Regions from separate parts of the Neorhizobium sp. T7_12 genome, predicted to be linked through region 3. Evidence: riboswitches for the same ligand, from Rfam matches in the RefSeq annotation. Region 3 holds a riboswitch; each other region holds the start of a gene.
What was found. Region 3 has a riboswitch for thiamine pyrophosphate ahead of C5J26_RS04050 (ABC transporter permease). Riboswitches for the same ligand answer to the same signal wherever they lie in the genome.
Positions count from the first base shown of each region.

Region 1: linked by a shared signal. The riboswitch ahead of thiM (hydroxyethylthiazole kinase) and the one ahead of C5J26_RS04050 (ABC transporter permease) in region 3 are both predicted to bind thiamine pyrophosphate.
Region 2: linked by a shared signal. The riboswitch ahead of thiC (phosphomethylpyrimidine synthase ThiC) and the one ahead of C5J26_RS04050 (ABC transporter permease) in region 3 are both predicted to bind thiamine pyrophosphate.

Region 1 is NZ_PVBK01000013.1:24,001-31,270, reverse strand. Features, by position in the region: gene C5J26_RS23095 (DHA2 family efflux MFS transporter permease subunit) at 1-153, shown strand, start outside; gene C5J26_RS23090 (hypothetical protein) at 377-580, opposite strand; gene C5J26_RS23085 (hypothetical protein) at 766-993, opposite strand; gene C5J26_RS23080 (hypothetical protein) at 1,004-1,186, opposite strand; gene C5J26_RS23075 (alpha-glucosidase) at 1,331-3,025, shown strand; gene C5J26_RS23070 (heavy metal translocating P-type ATPase) at 3,226-5,577, opposite strand; TPP riboswitch at 5,692-5,787, shown strand; gene thiM (hydroxyethylthiazole kinase) at 5,826-6,638, shown strand; gene thiE (thiamine phosphate synthase) at 6,635-7,270, shown strand, end outside; gene thiD (bifunctional hydroxymethylpyrimidine kinase/phosphomethylpyrimidine kinase) at 7,270-7,270, shown strand, end outside.
Region 2 is NZ_PVBK01000017.1:10,834-18,103, reverse strand. Features, by position in the region: gene C5J26_RS25760 (glycoside hydrolase family 2 protein) at 1-988, opposite strand, end outside; gene C5J26_RS25755 (DUF1839 family protein) at 985-1,968, opposite strand; gene C5J26_RS25750 (amino acid--[acyl-carrier-protein] ligase) at 1,973-2,884, opposite strand; gene C5J26_RS25745 (acyl-CoA dehydrogenase family protein) at 2,934-4,115, opposite strand; gene C5J26_RS25740 (acyl carrier protein) at 4,117-4,368, opposite strand; TPP riboswitch at 4,547-4,679, shown strand; gene thiC (phosphomethylpyrimidine synthase ThiC) at 4,779-6,590, shown strand; gene C5J26_RS25725 (lysine-2,3-aminomutase-like protein) at 7,131-7,270, opposite strand, start outside.
Region 3 is NZ_PVBK01000001.1:791,456-798,725, forward strand. Features, by position in the region: gene C5J26_RS04035 (ABC transporter ATP-binding protein) at 1-897, shown strand, start outside; gene C5J26_RS04040 (PotD/PotF family extracellular solute-binding protein) at 919-1,968, shown strand; gene C5J26_RS04045 (ABC transporter permease subunit) at 1,965-3,653, shown strand; TPP riboswitch at 3,721-3,824, shown strand; gene C5J26_RS04050 (ABC transporter permease) at 3,960-4,754, shown strand; gene C5J26_RS04055 (ABC transporter substrate-binding protein) at 4,751-5,695, shown strand; gene C5J26_RS04060 (hypothetical protein) at 5,794-6,696, shown strand; gene nadA (quinolinate synthase NadA) at 6,765-7,270, shown strand, end outside.

The sequences.
Region 1 (7,270 bases), on a different contig from region 3:
GCGATGTCCTTCATCATCATCGCAATCATTTCCGCATCCTCGTGTTTCTCATTCTTCCGCCTGTCCGGGACGGCCGGCGACGTGCTCGCGGGCCGCAAGAAGGAAGCGAAGGGGGAAGCTATAGCGGCCGAGCAGGCCGATGCTGCAGAGTAACGATCCAGCTCTTCTGGGGCGTGGCGAATTGAAGCTCGCCGACATTGGCCGGCGAGCCCTCCGTGGCTGCGACCCCGTGTGTGATCGGTTGCAGCCAACGTGAGCAGGCGCGCGCGAACAGGCCATCGGCGGGTCCGTCCATGGCCTATGGTCAAGGACGCGCCTGTGGGCCGCTCACGGCGATGAAGGGTTTTCGCTCTCGGTCCAGTCCAGTCTGAGGGGACTATTGGATCAGCGAGGCGACGTTGCGTGTCGTTGGAGCTTTGGTAGGTTTTGCGTCGACCGGGACGATATCGACGACCTGTGAAAGCAGGAACTGCTTTGGAGAACCACAGATGGTGGCGTAGACGATCCGGTCTAAAATTTTCAGGCTTTCGGACACGAAGGTCCGTTGGTCGCCATTGTCGAGCACCGATACAACGTACATGTTGATCCCACAGAGGTTAGGCGCGCAGTCATTCGCGCACCTGCATTTTTAGCCACCCATGGTTAACGGGAGGTTAAATCTGCCACAGCGCCAGTATGGCTCGATCTCAACCGGCGGTTGGTCAAACTAAAACGCCCTGCCGGCACTCCGGGAGGGCGTTTCTTCATCCGGTCCGAAGCGACGGATCAGTGCGCCGTGTTCACCTGTCCCCCCTTCTTCTTCGCATCGTGGGTGTGGTGGCTGTCGCGTTCGCCGCCGCCGCCCGAGACCCGGCTCTTGGAGCGCAGGTCGTCGTCGGCCGGTGGCTTCTTCACGTCGAGCGGCACACCCTTTTTTGCATCGGGGGCGTTTTCATGGGACGCGCCCGGTCCGCCCTGGCGGATGCTTGCGGGTGTCTTCTGCGATGTCGACATCATGAACTCCCTATCGGTCCTGCTGATAACCCTGGTGGGTCGTGTTGACCTTGGTATTGCCTTGCTGGCCCTGCTTGCCGGGATCGTTCGCCGCCTGGAGCTTGCTGGGTTTAATATCAGACGTATGAGACTGTTCGCCTGAGCCCTTGTGGCTCAGGTTTTCCGGGGGCGTCGGGGGAAGTTTGCTGCTCATGAAGGGTCTCCTTTTCTTGCGGTTTCCCACTGGTCTAACCCGCAGCGAGTCACGATGTTCCATCCGAGGAGTTGTTGCCGCCGGGGTGAGGAACCCCGCCCGCGCTCTCGCGTTCGAACAGGTTTAAGAGGCAGGGAGGTTTCGATGAACGACTTTCAGGATCAGCTTGCCGCAGCGATCAAGCAGGCTGAATTGCCGATAGAACGCAAATGGTGGCACACCGCCACCGTCTATCAGGTCTATCCGCGCAGTTTCTGCGATCTCAACGGCGACGGCGTCGGCGATATCCCCGGCATCACCTCAAAGCTGGACTATCTGAAATCCCTCGGCATCGACGTGATCTGGCTATCGCCGATCTACAAGTCGCCGATGGACGACAACGGCTACGATATTTCCGATTACCAGGACATCGCCCCGGAATTCGGCACGCTTGCCGATTTCGACAGGCTGGTATCGGAGGCGCGGAACCGGGGCATGGGCATCGTCCTCGATCTCGTCGTCAACCACACGTCGGACGAACATCCGTGGTTTCTCGAGAGCCGCAAGGGGCCGGGCAACCCGTTCCGCGATTTCTACATCTGGCGCAAACCGGCCCCGGACGGCGGGCCGCCCAACAGCCTCAAGTCCTCCTTCGGCGGGCCGGCCTGGACGCTCGATCCACTGAGCGGTGAATATTACCTGCACCTGTTCTCGACCCGCCAACCGGATCTCAACTGGGAAAACCCCGCGGTCCGCGCCGAGATCTACAAGATGATGAACTGGTGGCTGGAGCGCGGCATTGCCGGTTTCCGCATGGATGTCATCGATTATATCGGCAAGCAGGTGGACCAGGAAATCGTCCACGACGGTCCGCACCTGCACGACTACCTGCAGGAAATGAACCGCAGAACATTCGGCAATCGCGATATCCTGACCGTCGGCGAGACCTGGAGCGCGACACCCGGTTCGGCTCTCCTCTATTCCGGCCGCAACCGCCACGAACTGTCGATGGTCTTCCAGTTCGAGCATGTGACCCAGCAATGGGATGAGATATTCGGCAAATGGCGGTCGAAACCGTTCGACCTGGTGAAACTGAAATCGGTGCTCGGCAAGTGGCAATACGCGCTGTCGGACGACGGCTGGAATTCGCTCTTCTGGGGCAATCACGACCTGCCGCGCGCTGTCTCCAAATATGGCGATGCGACCGGCTATCCGGCAGAATCGGCCAAAATGCTGGCGACCGTGTTGCACCTGATGAAGGGCACGCCCTTCATATACCAGGGCGAGGAGATCGGCATGACCAATGTGCCGTTCACGACAATCGAGCAGTATCGCGACATCGAAACGCTCAACATGCACCGCCTCCATATCGAAGCCGGCTTGTCGCCCGAGGAATTCATCAAGGGCGCCAACGAAAACGCCCGCGACAACGCCCGCACCCCGATGCAATGGAGCGCCGCGCCCTATGGCGGCTTTTCCACGGGCGTGCCGTGGATCGAGGTCAATCCAAATTATCCGACGATCAATGCCGAGCGCGAAATGACCGACGAAAAGTCGATCTGGAACCATTATCGCAAGCTGATCGCGCTCAGGAAACGTCACCCGGTGATCGTCTATGGGATTTATCAGAGCTGGCTCGACAGCCATCCGGACGTGTTCGTCTACTCGCGAACGCTAGATGGGGAGCGTTTGGTGGTGGTTGCCAATTTCAGGGCCCACGAGGTGTCCGTCGAACTGCCGGGCGAATTGAGGATGCCAGGCGAGTGCCTGATCTCGAACTATGAACCGGTCGACCGGCTGGGTGAAAACCTGATGCTGAAGCCATACGAGGCTTTCGCGGTTTTGGCACCGACGCTTTGAGAAGGCGCGTCACCTTCAGATCTGCCCCTCATCCGGCTGCCGCCTGCGTCCTTCTCCCCGTCAAGACGGGACGAAGGACGCAGGCGGCTAGGTCTCAATCAATGAGATGTCCAAGGGAGGGGCATACGGCGCTTCCTATCCCTTCTCCCCGCGAGCGGGGAGAAGGTGGCGGCAGCCGGATGAGGGGGCATCGCTGCCACTTAAACCGCCTTCACCCGCAGCAGCCGCAACGCATTGATCGTCACCAGCACCGTCGCGCCGGTGTCCGCGAGGATCGCCGGCCACAGGCCGGTGATGCCCAAAATGGTCGTGACCAGGAAGACGGCCTTCAGGCCGAGCGCGATGGTAATGTTCTGGTAGATATTGCGCATCGTCCGCTTCGACAGTTCGATCATGGCGGCGATGTCGCCGACCCGACCGTGCAACGTTGCGGCGTCAGCGGTTTCGAGCGCCACGTCGGTGCCGCCGCCCATCGCGATGCCGACATCGGCGGCGGCAAGTGCGGGCGCGTCGTTGATGCCGTCGCCAACCTTGCCGACCACGAAACCCTGGCTTTTCAGCTCGCCGACGATGCGGCTCTTGTCTTCCGGCATTAGCTCGGCACGCACCTCGATGCCGAGGTCCTTGCCGATCGCGGCCGCGGTGCGGGCATTGTCGCCGGTCAGCATCACGATCCTGATGCCGGCATCGGTTAGCGCCTTCAGGCCCTCCCTGGCGTCGGGACGCGGTTCGTCGCGCATGGCGACGGCACCGGCAAGGAGCCCGCCGACGATCAGCACCGAGACGGTCTTGCCTTCGTCGTTGAGGCCGGTGATCCGCCGGCCGTGCGCCATCGGCAGCGAAACGCGTTCGACTGCGGCCTTCGGCGAACCGAAGAATACCTCCTGGCCTTCGACAATCGCCGTGACGCCCTTGCCGCCGAGCGCCCGGGCATCTGTCGCAGCCGGGATCTCCACCTCGTCATCGGCAGCCTTGGCAAGGATGGCGACGGCGAGCGGATGGCTGGAGCCGGTTTCCAGCGCGGCGGCCAAGCGCAGCACGTCTTCCGCATTGCGGCCGAAGGCGATGACATCGGTCACCTGGGGCTTGCCGGCCGTCAACGTGCCGGTCTTGTCGAGCGCGACGGCGGTGATCTTGCCGAGCGTTTCGAGCACCGCGCCGCCCTTCATCAAGAGGCCGCGGCGGGCACCCGACGACAGCGATGCGGCGATTGCCGCCGGCGTCGAGATGACCAGCGCGCAGGGGCAGCCGATCAAGAGGATCGCCAGGCCTTTGTAGACCCACTCGCTCCAGGACGCACCGACAACGAGCGGCGGCAAGATGGCGACCAGTGCGGCAACGGCGACGACACCCGGCGTGTAATACCGCGAGAACCGGTCGATGAAGCGTTCGGTCGGGGCCTTGCTCTCCTGCGCCTCCTCGACCAGCCGCACCACGCGGGCAATCGTATTGTCCTCGGCAGCTGCCGTGACCCGAACCCGCAGAGCGGCATCGCCGTTGATCGTGCCGGCAAACACCGTATCGTCGATGCCCTTGGCAACCGGCGTGCTTTCGCCCGTCACCGGCGCTTCGTCGATCGCGCTTTCGCCGGCGATGATGACGCCGTCCGCCGAAATGCGGTCGCCGGGACGCACGAGGATGGTCGCGCCAACCGCAAGGCTCTCGGCCGGCACTTCGCGGGTCTGGCCGTTTTCTTCGAGCAGCGCGTTCTTCGGCACCAGCGCCGTCAGGCTCTGGATGCTCTGCCGCGCCTTGCCGGCCGCGACCCCTTCCAGCAATTCGCCGATGAGGAAAAGGAAGACCACGGCGGCGGCCTCTTCCGACGCGTCGATGATGACAGCGCCAACGGCGGCGATCGTCATCAGCATCTCGATCGAAAACGGCGTACCGGCAAGTGCTGCCATGATCGCGCGCCGGGCGATCGGCACGAGGCCGACCAACATCGCGGCGGCGAAGATATAGGTGTCATAGGCGGGAACGAGGTGGCCGAGCCCGTAAGCCGCCGTCAACACGAACCCGACCAGGATGGTCAGGCGGCCCTTTGCCGATTTCCACCACGGCCCGTCCATCGGCCCGTGATCGTGGCCATGCAGGTCTTCGATTTCTTTGGTGGCGTGGTCGTTATGGGAATGATCGTGCCCACCGTCGTGGCTATGTTGGCCGTGACCGGCCTCCCCCTCATCCGACCGCTCCGCGGCCACCTTCTCCCCGCTGGGGAGAAGAAGACTTGCCGCTCCGTCTCCGTCCTCCTCTCCCCTTGGGGAGAGGTCCACCGAGCGAAGCGGAGGTGGGGTGAGGGGGCCGCTCGCTCCGACGTTGGCCGGCGCCCTCTGACCCAGCGCCCTCAGCGTATACCCCAGCCCGACAACCTTCTTCTCGATCGCGCCAAGATCGCCTGTCCCGTCGTGCTTTACCGTCATCGTGCCGGACGCAACCGAAACGGACACGTCCGCGACGCCCGGCATGCGGCGAACCGCGGTGTCGATCTTCGTCGCGCAGCTGGCGCAATCCATGCCGCCAACCTTGTATCGTGCCTGTGTCGTGGCGCTCATCGTCTCTTTCCCGTTTGGACCGAGCCCCGTCTCTACAACCTCTAGCGACTAGAGCTGCAAGGCCTAAAATCAGAAAAAATCACTGGCGAAGCGCATTCTCTTTGCTGTAAGCCATGGTGAAGACAGGGGCGTCCGGCAGAGCCGGGCTGAGAAGCACCCTTAGAACCTGAACCAGATCATGCTGGCGGAGGGAGTCGTCCGGGCGTTCAACATTGCGCCCCGCGCCTGCCCCGCCGAACGAGGCAGACATGCAGACGACAACGCTCCTTGCGGAAACCCCCGGCCAGCTGTTGACGGCGATGCGCGCGAAAAATCCGCTCGTCCAGAACATCACCAATTTCGTAGCGATGAACATCGCAGCCAACGTGATGCTCGCGGCCGGCGCCTCGCCCGCCATGGTACACACCAAGGAAGAAGCCGGCGAATTCGCCCGTATCGCTTCGGCCCTGACGATCAATATCGGCACCCTGTCGCCGGATTTCCTGGCCGGCATGAAGGCCGCGGCCGCCTCCGCCACGGAAGCTGGCAAGCCATGGGTGCTCGATCCCGTCGCCCATTACGCCACCGCCTATCGTCGCGCGGCAGTCGCCCAGCTCATCGAACTGAAGCCCACGGTCATCCGTGGCAATGCGTCGGAAATCATCGCGCTGGCCGGCAGCCAGTCGAGCGGCCATGGCGTCGATAGCGGCGACAGCGTTGCGGCGGCCGAAAGTTCCGCCATCGCCATCACCCAGCGGCAGGCCTGCGTGGTGGCCGTCACCGGCGAGGTGGATTTCGTCACCGACGGCCGGCGTTCGGTCCGCATCCTTGGCGGCTCCGCCCTGATGCCGCGGGTCACCGCGCTCGGCTGCTCGCTCACCTGCCTGGTCGGCGCCTTTGCGGCAAGCACGGACGATCCCTTCGAGGCGACGGTCGCCGCACTCGCCATGTTCGCGGTCGCGGGAGAGGAAGCGGCGTTTACCGCCTCCGGTCCCGGCTTCTTCTCGCCGATCTTCCTCGACCGTCTCGCGGCGCTGACCGGCGAGACGCTCGATGCCAAGGCAAGGATCGTTTCCGCATGAAAAAGACCTTCGATCTTTCCGTCTACCTCGTCCTCGACCCGGATCTCTGCCGCGACATCGGCATGGTCGAGACGGCAAGGCTGGCGGTCGCCGGCGGCGCGACCATCGTCCAGCTCCGCGACAAGCAGGCGGATACAGCTAAGATGATCGAAACCGGCCGGGCTCTGAAGGCGGTGCTGGCAGGCACCGGCGTGCCCCTGATCATCAACGACGACGTGGAGGCAGCGATCGTGATTGGAGCGGAAGGCCTGCATGTCGGCCAGAGCGATATGGTGGCGGCGATGGCGCGCCAGCGCGCCGGCCATGGCATGATCCTCGGCCTCTCGGTCGAAAACGAAGACCTGGCGCGACGGGTGGATCCGTCCATCATCGATTATGTCGGCATCGGTCCCGTCTTTGCGACCGGCACCAAACCCGACCACAAGCAGCCGATCGGTTTCAACGGGCTTGCGCGCATCGTCGCCATGGCGTCGGTTCCGGCAGTGGCGATCGGCGGCGTCAAGGCGGATCATGCCGGCCTCGCACTCGCCGCCGGCGCAAAGGGCATCGCGGTCGTCTCCGCTATCTGCGGCCAGCCCGATCCTGAAGCCGCAGCCCGCAGAATTGCCGCGGAAATCGAAAGGGCGCGCGCA
Region 2 (7,270 bases), on a different contig from region 3:
CGCCGCGGCAGAATATCTTCTCGCCGTTGACGATGACGGCGAAATCGTCGCCGTCCGTGCCGCGATCGACCTTCAGGCTGCGGAAGCCGGTCCGGACGAGCGGGAATTCTTCGTCATCGACCTTGAGCGCCACGTCGTAAAGCGCTGGCGCGCCATGGGTATGCGGCCACCAGGGTTCTATTCCCGGCAGGTGAAGCTCGGCCGAATATCGGCCGCCGTCATTTGTAAAATGGGTCTCTCTGCCATTGCAGACGAGACGGAGATCGTGGGACGGTCCGTCAAAGGCAAAGCTGACCTTGAGAAGGCCTGCTTCGCTTTCATCAAGCTCGGCGGAGATGGTGAGCTCCCTCTTCTCCCCGGCGGGGAGAAGGTGGCCCGCAGGGCCGGATGAGGGGGGCGAAGCCAAGCGGTTATCGGCGATGCGCATCACCGAAACCGGCCGCCAGGGTCCCACTGCATGAACCTCCGGACACCATCCCGGCATGAAGCCAAGTGCGGTCGTGCGGATCAGGCGGAGGCCTTGGCTGTTCATCAGCCGCGGACGCCAGCGGGCACGAGGTCCGGCCTTTTCCAGATGCGGTTTCAGGGCTCGAAAGCAGATCGACAGCGCTTCGGTGCCCGTCAGTTCCACGGCGACATCGTGGCTTTCAAACATGCTTGTCGAGGACAGGATCAGCGTCTCGCCGAAAAACACCTCGGCCACAGTCGCAAGCCCGGCAAACCGCAGGATCGCCGGTCCGGGTGCTTCACCGGCAAGCGGGCAGCTATACCAGGCATCCCTGTCGATCAGCGGCTCGGGATTGTTGCGGTCGAAGCGGCCTGCGGCCTCCAGGGCGGCGGCGACCGTGCCGGGCACCATGGCCGGGAGGCATTCCAGGTCCGGAGGAAGATCGGACGGCAGGGTGTAGGCGCCGGGCTCCGTCAACGCCAAAGACCAGCCCTCGGCAAGAAGGCTGGTCCTTGATCCGATCGGGGAAAGAAGGCTCACGCGGCCTCGCGGGCGTGGCTCAGCGTCGATGCCAGGTCTCCTATCAAGAGGTCCCAGGCGTCGGCGGCCGGATCGAGCGCTGTCGCCAGCGGTTCGAACTTCTTGCGGGTCAGGGCGCGGGCAAGCTGGAACTGGGTGGATTTCGCCACTTCCGAAATCCTCAGCGCCTGCCGTTCAGGCTGGGCGAACGCCTTGTGGTTCAGCCAGGCGAGATGGCTCGCCAGCAGCTCGAAATTGGCGCCGACCTGCCGCAGCGTGTTGAACGCGTATTTGTGAAAGAAGCCGAAATCCCTCTCGGCGATCCGCTCCACCTGCGCCGGGAAGACTTTGCCGAACGCACGGATGGGATTGTCCTGCGGCCGCCGGGGAAAATGATGCCTGAGCAGCTTCCAGGCGGTTTCGCGAATTTCCCTCGCATCCGGATAAACGGCGGGGAACTTGGCGAATTCGGTATAGGGCAGGAAGGGCAGCGCTTCCGGGCCGGCGTTCAACTGGAACAGGCCATCGAAATCCTCGCCGGAAAGGGTGAAGAAGCCGCCATTGTGGAAATAGTCGAGCTCGCGGCGTTCGAGGTCCAGCCGGTTGATCGCCACCGTCGTCTTGCCGTGTTCCTGGCGATAGGCGACGCCGCGCGTATCGGGCAGGTAAAAGCTGTCGAGTTCGAGCAGCGTCAGTCGGCCGCGGCGGATCTGCTCCGTAACATGCCATTCCGGCCGGTCGAAGATCGCCAGTTCGGTGACGCGGATGCCGAACAGGGTCTCGAGGTCTTCGAGCGGCACCTTGAAGAAGGTGAACTGGTCGCCCTCGAAATCCTGGGTCAGGGTGAAACCGAGCATGGCTTCCGGCGGCAGGCCCTGCGCCGAAAGCACCTCTATCCACAGATCGACGTAACAATTCGTCTCCGGCCACATGCGCTCGGCCGAATGCAGCGCATGCGTCCTGTAGTTCGCCGGATCGAGCGCCGGAAATACCGCCGTCATTGGATCAGCCCCAGAGCGTGGCGCGGACGGAGCCCGGCCACTCTTTTACGTCCAGACCATGGGTGTGGAAGAGCGCAAGCGCGATGCGCTCAAGGCCGAAACCGACGCAGGCCGTGTGAGCGACGCTGCCATCTTCCAGGTTGAGGCCCCATTTCAGGCCGAAACTGTCCTGATGATAGTTGAAGCTCATGCAGGCGGTCGGCTTGGCGACGGAGGTGATCGGGATCAGGAGCTCGAACTTCAGGTTCTGGTCGCGCTGGTTGTTGACCAGCATCTTGCCGGCGCGGCCGAAGAACGGGTCGTTGGCGATGTCGATCTCCACCTCGAGGCCGAGCGACTTCATCATCTCGACGCCGCGATCCATCCACAGCTGGCGGAAGTCGGTGACGTGGCTTTCAGTGCCCATGCAGACATATTCGCGCATGCGGAAAAGCTGCTGGCGGGCCGGATCCTTGGAGGGCTCGTGGCGGAAGCAGTAGCTCTGCAGGTCGAAGAGAGCGCCGCCGGCAGGCAGGCTGCCGCGCCGCGCCACGGTCGGATAGAGCGGATAGCAGGCCGCCGGCGTCAGCACGATGTCGGTCGCTTCCTGGCCCTTGGTCCAGTCCTCCTCGCCGACTTCCATGCATTTCAGCAGGCTCATATGGTCGAGTTCGTTGCCGCAGAACGAATGCACCGTGCCGGCGAGCTGCGGAAAGCTCTTCATATAGCCGCTGGTCTCGAAGAAGGCGCGGTTCATGCCCGGCGGGAAGCGCATCGCCTCGGCACCATCGCCGCCGCCGACCTTGTCGATCAGCCGCTCGAAGGCGGCGATGACGTCTTCGAACTGGCCGCTGCGGCCATACAGCCCGTCGACGCCCGTCTCGATCAGCAGGCCTGCATCGAACAGTCGGTCGAGAAAGGAAACTTGCATATCCATGGCTTTACCTCATTCTTTTCAATGGTTTACATATGAAATGATCGGGGCGTCAGCCGAGCAGGCTGGTGTCCGGTTTCTGAACGAGCAGCATGGTCGACGTATTGCCGAGGATGCGGTCGTTGGAAATCATCAGCTGGGCGGAATGCGCGTCGCGCAGATGCCGGCCGAGACTGTAGGGCGTGCCGTTCTTGTAGCCCATGATGCCGCAGATGATCATCGCCTGGTTGATGATGGTCAGGATCGTCTCGGAGGAAGCCAGCTTGACGTTGTTCATGGCGATCGAAAACGCCATGGACGACAGCTGGACGTGATCCGCCTTGGCATCCGCGTAGATCCTGAGGCCGGAGAGGATGCCGGCCTTGAGGAGCTGCAGCAGGTTCGAGGCTTCGGCGAGCCTCAGCGCGCCGGGCGGTTGGGTGCCGCCGGCCTTGCGGGCGGCGGCGCGCACGAAGGCCTGGGCGCGCAGTACCGCATCGGCGGCGATCCCGTACCAGACCGCGCTCCAGAGGAGATGCGAGGTGGCGAGCATCGATTGCGCCGCGATTTCGGCGAACGGCTTTGGAAAGATCTGGACGGACGGCGCCTCGCCCCTGAAGAGGAAGCCGTCGGAGCAAGTGCCGCGCATGCCGAGCGTATCCCAGTCGACGGTCTTCTGCAGGGTATACTGGCCTTGCTTGAAGACGGTCATGACCTGGTCGGTCGGTGCGGCCTTTTCGTTGGAGCGCGAGGTGACCATGATCGCATCGGCGTGGGCGCCGTAGGAAATCACCGTCGCATCCTTGGTCAGGCGGCAGACGTCGCCCTCGACCTCGATCGCGCAGATGGAGTTGCGCATATTGCCGCCGATGCCGCCCTCGGTCGTCGCGGAGGCGACGAGAAGCTGGCGGCCGGCAAGCTCGCGCATGAAGTCCTTATGCCATTCGCTGTCGCCACCATGCTCCACGAGGCTCGAAACCTTAATCTGGTGCATGGCGAAAACCATGGCGCTCGCGGCGCAGGCCTGTCCCAGGATGGAGCAGACCTCGGCGATCTCGGCGATCGAAGCGCTCTCGCCGCCGAACGCGGCCGGGATCTGGATGCCGATCAGGCGCTCGGCTTTCATGGCATCGACCGCTTCGCGGGGGAAGCGGCCGTCATGATCGACGCGGTCGGCAAATTCGGCCGCTACGGTTGCCACGCGGTGAGCGCGGGCGCTCAGGCTCATGTCGGCGGCAAAGGCGGGGAGGCTCATCTCAAGCGGCCTCGCGCGCTTTCAGGATATGCGAAACCGTCTGCTCGATCGCAGCTATGCTGGCGAAGGACTTGCGGTTCAAAAGGCTGTCGGGAAACTCGATGTCGAAGGCCTCTTCCAGGCCGAGCATCAGTTGTACGGATGCAAATGAGGAGAGGCCGGCCGCATAAAGATCGGCGCCGTCTTCCAGCTCGGTCACCGCGACCGGAAGGCCGCCTACACGTGTGAGCAATTCGCGAATGGTCTCGTTCATCTCGACATCTCCGGATCGTTCAAATCTGCGTTCATCGCTGGGGACGTTACTACGCAGGAAAGCATAAGATTCCGGCAATAAACGTCGTGAAGTTAGGGCTGCGGGATTCCGTAAAATCCGATCGATCGCCATCGGCATGGCCCGGCTTGACATCAACGGCCCGCGGGTTTCTGATGGCGCCATTCACCAGGGGGGTCCCGCCAAGGGGCTGAGATACTGCTGGTCGGAACGGCTTTGGCCGGCCGAGGCGCAGTGACCCGTTGAACCTGATCCAGTTCATACTGGCGTAGGGACGGTGCGGGCGCTGCGGCAGCGAGGGCGGGAAACCGTCCTTCGCATTCCGGGGTGTTTTTCCATCATTCCAACACTGGAACTGGGTCTCCAAACGTCAAACCTTGGAGCCTTGAACCATGAATATCGCAACCACCAAGCTCACCCCGGTCGTCACCACCGGCCCGCTTCCCGTTTCCACGAAGGTCCTGAAAGCAGGAACGATCCACCCGGACGTCCGCGTGCCGATGCGCCAGATCGCATTGCATCCGACCTCCGGCGAACCGCCGGTCACCGTCTACGATTCCTCCGGTCCCTATACCGTCGAAGGCGCCGCGATCAGCATCGATGCCGGCCTGCCGCGCCTGCGCGAAAGCTGGATTGCCGCCCGCGGCGATGTCGAAACCTATGAGGGCCGCATCGTCAGGCCGGAGGATAACGGCTTCGTGTCCGGCAGCCACCTGACGCCGGAATTCCCGATCCGCAACCAACCGTTCAAGGCGAAGACGGGCAGGGCCGTCACCCAGATCGCCTATGCGCGGGCCGGCATCGTCACGCCGGAGATGGAATTCGTCGCCATCCGCGAGAACCTCGGCCGGCAGGCGGCCAGCGAGCCGCTCATCCGCGACGGCGAAAGTTTCGGCGCCCATGTGCCGGACTTCGTGACGCCGGAATTCGTTCGGCGCGAAGTCGCGGAAGGCAGGGCGATCATTCCTGCCAACATCAACCATCCCGAATCCGAACCGATGATCATCGGCCGGAACTTCCTGGTGAAGATCAATGCCAATATCGGCAATTCGGCCGTCACCTCGTCGATGGCCGAGGAAGTCGAGAAGATGGTCTGGGCGATCCGCTGGGGCGCCGATACGGTCATGGACCTGTCGACCGGCCGCAACATCCACAATATCCGCGACTGGATCATCCGCAATTCGCCGGTGCCGATCGGCACCGTGCCGCTCTACCAGGCGCTCGAAAAGGTGAACGGCGTTGCCGAAGACCTGACCTGGGAGGTCTATCGCGACACGCTGATCGAGCAGGCGGAGCAGGGTGTCGACTACTTCACCATCCATGCCGGCGTGCGGCTCGCCTATATCCCGCTCACCGTCAACCGCGTCACCGGCATCGTTTCCCGCGGCGGCTCGATCATGGCCAAGTGGTGTCTGCACCACCACAAGGAAAGTTTCCTCTACGAACATTTCGAGGAAATCTGCGACATCGCCCGGGCCTACGACGTGTCGTTCTCGCTCGGCGACGGTCTTCGCCCGGGTTCGATCGCCGATGCCAATGACGCGGCGCAGTTCGCGGAACTGGAGACCCTCGGGGAATTGACGAAGATCGCCTGGGCGAAGGATTGCCAGGTGATGATCGAAGGCCCCGGCCATGTGCCGATGCACAAGATCAAGGCCAACATGGACAAGCAGCTCGCGGTCTGCGGCGAGGCGCCGTTCTACACGCTCGGGCCGCTGACCACCGATATCGCGCCGGGCTACGACCACATCACGTCGGGTATCGGGGCGGCGATGATCGGCTGGTTCGGCACCGCCATGCTCTGCTACGTGACGCCCAAGGAACATCTCGGCCTGCCGGACCGCAACGACGTCAAGGTTGGCGTCATCACCTACAAGATCGCGGCACATGCCGCCGATCTCGCCAAAGGCCATCCGGCGGCGCAGGTGCGCGACGACGCGCTGTCGCGCGCCCGCTTCGAATTCCGCTGGGAGGACCAGTTCAACCTGTCGCTCGATCCGGAAACGGCCCGCTCGATGCATGACGAGACCTTGCCGAAGGAGGCGCACAAGGTGGCGCATTTCTGCTCCATGTGCGGCCCGAAATTCTGCTCGATGCGGATTTCCCACGACATCCGCGCCGAAGCGCAGAAGGAGGGCCTGGAAGCCATGGCTGCGAAATATCGCGACGGTGGCGATCTTTATATGCCGGTCGAGAAGGAGTGAGCTGATCCTATCCCCTCCGATGTGGAAGCCAGTTCATTCGCCGTGAGGGGACACGTTGGGGCGGGGAAGAGGAAGCCCGGCGAGGTTATTCAAAGCCTTGGGAGAAAAATACCGTCCTCTTTTTCCCCGCCCTCGAAACCCATGCCTACAATCCCCCCGCTTCCGTCGCCGGAGTGTTTCGCGAGACGTTCGCGGGCAGGCGGAGGCCGGCGCTTTCATCGGAACCGTAACGTGCGGGGATGGTGGAAGAGGTGAAAGCCATGGGAGATGAAGTCTCCCTATCAAGCCTCCCCCGGACAGCCATGTCCGGTTCGGTTGAGCCGTGCAAGTGGCAGGCCTGTCCCGAAAGGATGGGCGCGAACAAAGCCACGCAGCGAGGCGAGATGATCACCTGTAGGGGCCGGAAGCCCCGAAAAGACGCCGAAGGCCACGCGAATGCGGAGCCACCATTAAAAATCAATCGAGGTTCCGCATTCGTGTGGGCTCTCCAATTCCGGGCCAAGCCACGGGCGCATTTCGCCGCGTGAACAAGAACCCGTGTCATTTCGGAGGATACGCATGCTCCCCGCCGCGGAAATCGCTGACGGAATAACAGCCGCCTTCGCCGCGCACGGCGCTTTCGCCGATCACCGCCTTGCCGTGGCCGCCGGGGATATCCAGGACATAGGTCGGCTGGCAGA
Region 3 (7,270 bases):
GGCAAGACGACGACGCTGCGGATGATCGCCGGTTTCGTGCAGCCGTCGGAAGGTCGCGTCATCCTCAACGGCGAGGATATCAGCAAGCGGCCCGTCCATACCCGCAATATCGGCGTCGTCTTCCAGTCCTACGCTCTGTTCCCGCACCTGACTGCGCTCGACAATGTCGGTTTCGGCCTGCGCATGCGCCATGTCGGCAAGGCGGAATGCCGCGCCCGGGCCGCTGCCGCCCTCGATACGGTCGGGCTTGGCGGCTATTACGATCGGTATCCCGGCCAGCTTTCCGGCGGCCAGCAGCAGCGCGTGGCGCTTGCCCGCGCGCTGGTGATCGAACCGGACGTGCTCCTCCTCGACGAGCCGCTGTCCAATCTCGACGCTCATCTTCGTGCCGACATGCGTACCGAAATCCGCACGCTGCAGCAGCGGCTTGGCATCACCACCGTCTTCGTCACGCACGACCAGCAGGAAGCGCTTGCCATGTCGGATCGCGTCGCGGTGATGAACAAGGGGTTGCTCGCCGAGATCGGCACGCCGGTCGGGCTCTGCGACCGGCCGCATTCGCCGTTCACCGCCTCCTTCCTCGGCGCCCGCACGGTGATCGAGGGGAAGACCGAGAACGGCCTGTTCTCCGCGCCGGGGCTCACCTGCGAGGGCGCACCTTCCGGCGCTACCCGCCTCGTTCTGCGTGCGTCGCGGCTCAGGCTCTCGGACGGGCCGGGGCCGCTCAATGTCGCCGGCACGCTCGTCAATGCAGCCTTCCTCGGCGACACCTACGAAGCCGATATCCAATCCGCATGCGGCATGATCCGCCTGATCGTGCCTTCGGATATGCCGCCTCCGCCCCTCGGGACGCCGTGCAGCATCCAGACCCAGCCGGGTGGCGCCACATTCATCTGACCGAAAAAGGGGAACCAAGACATGAACGTCTCGCGTCGTACATTCAACAAGCTCATCGCCGGTGCCGGTCTCGCCGCACCGTTCCACATCATCCGTCCCGCCTCCGCCCAGGAGCCCAAGAAGGGCGACGAACTGGTCGTCGGCATCTGGGGCGGCGCGCAGGAAAAGATCGTCAGGGAACATGTCGAGAAGCCGCTCGTCGAGAAATACGGCTGCAAGGTCAGCTACGTTCTTGGCGGCACCGGCGACCGCCGTGCCCGCGCCTATGCCGAGCGCGGTCGCCCGAGCTTCGACGTCCTCTACCTGAACATCTTCGAAAGCCGCCAGGCCGTGAAGGACGGCGTGACCCAGGCGCCGACGCCTGCCGTCAAGAACTTCGAGGCGCTCTATCCGAGTGCGCGAAAGGGTGGTTACGGAGTCGCCTTCAACCCCTGCACGATCGTCTATGACAAAACCAAGGCGTCGAAGCCGATCACCTCGTGGAAGGACATGTGGAACCCGGAATGGAAGGGCCGTATCGCCTGGCCGGATGGTCTGGGCGCCGAAGGCATTTCCGCGCTGATGATGGCCGCCCGCGTCTGGGGCGGAGACGAGAAGAACGCCGACATCGGCTTCGAAAAGGTCAAGGAACTGAAGCCGTTCGCAGCGATCCAGGGCAGCCAGGCCCAGCTCTTCGAAATGTTCGACCAGAAACTCGCCGATCTTTCGGTCGAGTTCGGCAGCTTCACCCAGTCTTATGTCGAAACGCGCAATCCCAATATAGCGATCGCCAAGCCGGTCGAGGGGCAGGCGCTTTCGATGAACGTTGCCTGCATCACCGAAGGCACGAAGAACCAGAAGCTCGCCGAGGAATGGATCAACCTGCACCTCTCCGAACCCTGCATGCTCGCCTACGCGCGCCAGATCTACTATTCACCGACCGTCAGCAACATCACGGTCCCGGACGACATCAAGTCGAAGCTCGTGCTCGGCGATGCCGATGTCGCCAAGCTCGTCGATTTCGATTGGGACGTGATCAATGCCAGCCGGGCCAAATGGCAGGCAAAATACGATCGGGAGATCGCAGGATGAACCGTTGGATCGGGCCGGCGCTTGCAGCGCCGGTCACCCTTTGGCTGCTTCTGTCCTTCGCGGCGCCGATGTTCGTGGTACTCGTGCTCTCCTTGCACGAGTATCCCGATCCTTTCGGCCCGCTGTTCATAACGCCGTCGATCGCGCAGTTCCGGGATATCGTCTCCGACGGCTTCTATTTCGGCGTCGTCTCCGAAACCATCCTGCTTGGCCTCGGCGTGACCGTCATCACCGCGCTTCTCGGTTACCCGCTTGCCCACTGGCTGGCACGGATGCCGGTGAAATACCGCGCGGCCGCATTCGCCGTCATCCTCATTCCGCTGCTGACCAATGTCGTGGTGCGCTCGCTCGGCATCATTCTCCTGCTGGCACCCGAAGGGCTGATCAATTCGGTCACCGGGCTGATCGGCATTCCGCCGGCCCGGTACATGCTGTTCACGCACGGCGCGGTCGCGGTCGCGCTGGCGCAGGTCTTCCTGCCCTTCATGGTGCTGGCGCTCTACGATAACCTGCAGAACACTTCGCCGCGCGTGCATGAAGCGGCCCAGAGCCTCGGCGCCTCTCCCGCGGTCCGGTTTCTCACCGTCGACCTGCCGCTTTCGCTGCCCGGCCTGCGCTCCGGCACTGTGATCGTTTTCCTGATGGCGACCACGGCTTACGTTTCCGCCTCCCTGCTCGGCGGAAAGAAGGTCTGGACCACGGGCATGCTGGTGCTGCAGGAAGCGATCAAGAACCTCAATGCGCCGCTTGCCGCAGCACTTGCTATCATCATGACCGTCACCGGTCTCGCGTTTGCGGCGCTCTGCGCCTATTCGCTCAACCGCCTGATGCCGTGGCTGAAGGGCAAGCCCAGCAATCCCTGGAGCATACCGCGCTGGTTGGTGCCGATCATCAACATCCTCGGGCCGATCGTCTCGAAACTGCTGCTCGCCATCTCGCTGCTGCTCCTGCTGCTGCCGCTGGTGCTGGTCTGCATCCAGAGTTTCAACGACGTGCCGCAGGCGACCGCTTCCGGCTTCCGCGGTTTCACCCTCAAATGGTACGAGGCGGTGTTTTTTGCCGGAACCTACGCGGATGCCTTTTGGGTGTCGGTGCGGCTTGCCGTCACCTCGATGCTGGTGGCGCTTTCGCTTTCGCTGCCGGCGGCCTTCGCGCTCGCCCGTTATCCGTTCAAGGGTCGCTCCGCGCTCCTGGCTTTCTGGCTGCTGCCGATGTCGCTGCCCCACGTGGCGATCGGGGTCGGAATGCTGCGGCTCTTGCAGATCTACCTGATCATTCCGCCCTTCCTCGGCCTCGTGGCGATCCACGTGATCGTCATTCTGCCGTTTGCGATCACGCTTCTGACCACCTCGGTCATGGGGCTCGACCGGGCGCAGGAGGAGGCGGCGGCGAGCCTCGGCGCAAGCCCGGTGCGGCGCTTCTTCCTGATCATCATGCCAGGCCTGGCGCCGGGGCTGTTCGCAGCCGGCATCGTCGGCTTCCTGCTGAGCTTCGGCGAGGTGACGGTGACGAGCTTCCTCACCACCGCCCGACTGACGACGCTGCCGGTCCGCATCTACGCGGAATCGACCTTCAGCCTGGAGCCGACCGCGCATGCCATCTCGGCCGTCCTGATCCTCTTCACCGTCATCGCGCTGGCCCTGCTGGGCAGGGTGGTCCGCCTCGACCGTCTCTACGCGCGGTGAGTTGGAAACGATAGCGGGCGGACCGTCCGGTCCGCTTGACAGACATAGCGAAAACCGACAGTTATCGTGTTCTTCCGAGGGGGGCATCTTGACGATGCTGAGATGGCGGTGAGCCGGACCCTTGAACCTGATCCGGGTCATGCCGGCGTAGGAACGGAAATAAGCGTCATTCGACGATACTTTCTCTTCTCCGCTTTACCTGGATCTCCGTGATTGACTGATCTGGAGATCGACCGATGACATCCATTCTTCCCGTTGTCCCGAAAGGGCATCCGGTCCCGGCGTGCAGGTTCGGCGCGTAGCATCATGCGCGCGTCCCATGCGGTCATCGGCCTCGTCCTGCTTGTCGCCCTCTGGCAAGCGGGCGTCTGGCTGTTTGCTCCGCCCCGCTACATTCTGCCGTCTCCGATTGCCGTCGCTTCCGCCTTCGGGCGGCAGCCGGGTTTCCTGCTGCAGAACGGCCTCGTCACGCTGACGGAAATCGCGCTGGGCCTCGCGATCGGCGCAGGCCTCGGCATCGCCACGGCATTCGGGGTCGCCGCGTTGCCGCGGCTTGGCCGTCTCGTCTGGCCGATGGTGCTGATCCTGCAGGCCTTTCCCGTCTTCGTGCTGGCGCCGATCCTGGTTCTCTGGCTGGGTTTCGGGCTCGCCTCGAAGGTGGCGATGACGACGATCATCATCTTCTTTCCGGTCGCCTCCGCCTTTGCCGACGGTCTTCGCCGCACCGATCAGGAAATCCTTGACGCCGTCTCGCTGGAGGGCGCGAACCACTGGCAGACGCTGGTGTCGATGCGCGTGCCGCTGGCGATCCCGAGCCTCGTCTCCGGTCTTCGGGTCGCTGCCCCGCTTGCGCCGCTTGGAGCCGTGGTCGGCGAATGGGTGGGCGCGTCCGGCGGGCTCGGCTTCGTGATGGTCCAGGCCAATGCCCGCATGCAGACCGACACCGTGTTCGCGGCGATGACCATACTGGCAATCCTTACCCTCATTCTAAGGCTTCTCATCGACCGGCTGACCGCCGGGCTCGCCCCGTGGGCCAGCGAAGCCGACCTCTCATCTTCATCCTCATCCCAGTTCGCATCAAGGAGTTCCGTCCGATCATGATCCGTATCCTCACCGCGTCCTTCATCGCGCTAGCCAGCCTTGCCACCCCGATTTCTGCGCAGGCCGCCGACAAGCTCAGCGTGCTGCTCGAATGGTTTGTCAATCCGGACCATGCGCCGATGGTCATCGCCCAGCAACGCGGGCTGTTTGGCGATGCCAATCTCGACGTCGAGCTTATCCCGCCGTCCGATGCCTCCGCGGTGCCGCGCCTCGTCTCCGCAGGGCAGGCGGATATCGGCATCCACTACCAGCCCAATCTCTATCTCGACCACGAGGCAGGCCTGCCGCTCGTGCGGTTCGGCACGCTGGTCGAGACGCCCTTGAACACCGTCACTGTGCTGGCGGACGGTCCGATCAAGAGCCTCAAGGACCTGAAGGGCAAGAAGGTCGGCTTTTCCGTCACCGGCTTCGAGGATGCGATGCTGAAGCGCATGCTGGCCTCCGAAGGGCTTTCGAACGGCGATGTGGAACTGATCAACGTCAATTTTTCGCTCTCACCGTCGCTGATCGGCGGCAAGGTGGATGCGACGCTCGGCGGGTTCCGCAATTTCGAGCTGACCCAGATGAAGCTGGAAGGCCATGCGGGGCGCGCATTTTTCCCGGAGGAGCACGGCGTTCCGGCCTATGACGAGCTGATCTTCGTCACCCGCCGTGATTTTGCCGCGGACAGCCGGCTGCCGCGTTTCCTGCATGCCGTCGAACAGGCTTCGATCTACATCACCAATCATCCGCAGGAGGCCTGGCAGCTGTTCGTCAAGGCCTATCCCAACCTCGACGACGAACTGAACCGCGCCGCGTTTTTCGACACGCTGCCGCGCTTTGCCAAGCGTCCGGCCGCACTCGACCAGGGCCGTTACCAGCGCTTCGCCGCCTTCATGCAGGAAATGGGATTGATCAAGACCGTGCCGCCGATCGGGGACCTCGCGGTCGAAATCAAGTAGGCCAAGCTGCTGATATTGTTTGATTTGAACGCCGGGGTTCGCGTAACGTGATTTCCGTGCCAGATAGGCATCGCACGTTACGTACCCCCGGAGTTTGCTTGACCATCGGACTTGCCCATGCGGAACTGATCGCGGTTCTGTCCGCCGTCACCGGCGACGAGCCGCGCGTGATGACGGTTCGCTCCGGAGATGCGCTGCCGTCCGGCCCCTTCGAACTTGGGCACAGGAGCCTGCAGGCCGGGCTTCGCGAATGGGTCGGGGACCAGACGGGCCATCCGCTCGGTTATCTCGAACAGCTCTATACCTTCGCCGATCGCGACCGGACCCATGAGGATGCCGAGGGGCGGACGATCTCGATCAGCTATCTCGGCCTGGTCCGCGAGCAGGCCGCGCCCGGTGCCGGAAAACCCGGTTGGCACGGCTGGTACGAATATTTCCCCTGGGAAGACCATCGCGGGGGGAGGCCGGAAATCCTGGCCGCCATCACCGGCCGCCTGCAGGATTGGGTTGCGGCGGAAACTGCGCGGCGCGAACACCGCCGGCGCCGCGTCGATTTTGCCTTCGGCCTCGACGGCGCCGCCTGGAACGAGGATCTCGGCCTGCAGCGTTACGAACTGATGTACGAGGCGGGGCTCGTCGCCGAGGCGGGCTGCTCGCCGGCCAAAAGTTTCGGGCGTTCGATGTTTGCCGACCACCGCCGCATCCTGGCGACCGGGATCGCGCGGCTGCGCGCCAAGATCAAGTACCGCCCGGTGGTCTTCGAATTGATGCCGGAGAGTTTTACGCTGTCGCAATTGCAGCGCACTGTCGAGGCGCTGGCTGGCCTGACGCTGCACAAGCCGAATTTCCGCCGGCTGATCGACCAGCAGGAGCTGATCGAGGAAACCGGCGAGACGACCAGCGAAACCGGCGGGAGACCGGCCAAGCTTTTCCGCTACCGCCATGCGGTCCTCGAAGAGCGGGCGCTTTCCGGTTCGAAACTTCCGCTTTCACGTAATTGACATAAACTCGAATCGAGAATATGTCTCTGCGCCGGATATACTCACTTCGAGTATAAAAGGAGCTGCTGATGAATTCTCCGCTTTCGGTTTCCCAGCTTTACGATCGTGTCAGCCGTGTCATCCCCAAGGCCGAGTGGATGAGCTACGAGGCGGATGTCGCAGCGATCCTTGAGTTGAAGCGCACCCGCAACGCCGTGATCCTCGCTCACAATTACCAGACGCCGGAAATCTTCCATGGCGTCGCGGATATCGTTGGCGACAGTCTGGCGCTTGCCCGCAAGGCGATCGAGGTGGATGCGGATGTCATCGTGCTTGCCGGCGTCCACTTCATGGCCGAAACGGCAAAGCTCTTGAACCCGGGAAAGACGGTGCTGATCCCGGACATGGCGGCGGGCTGTTCGCTGGCGGATTCGATCACGCCCGAGGACATCGCGCTGCTGCGGCAGGCGCATCCCGGCGTGCCGATCATCACCTATGTGAACACGTCTGCGGCGGTGAAGGCTGCATCCGACATCTGCTGCACCTCCGGCAATGCCAAGCAGGTGGTGGAATCGCTCGGCGTTCCCAAAGTGCT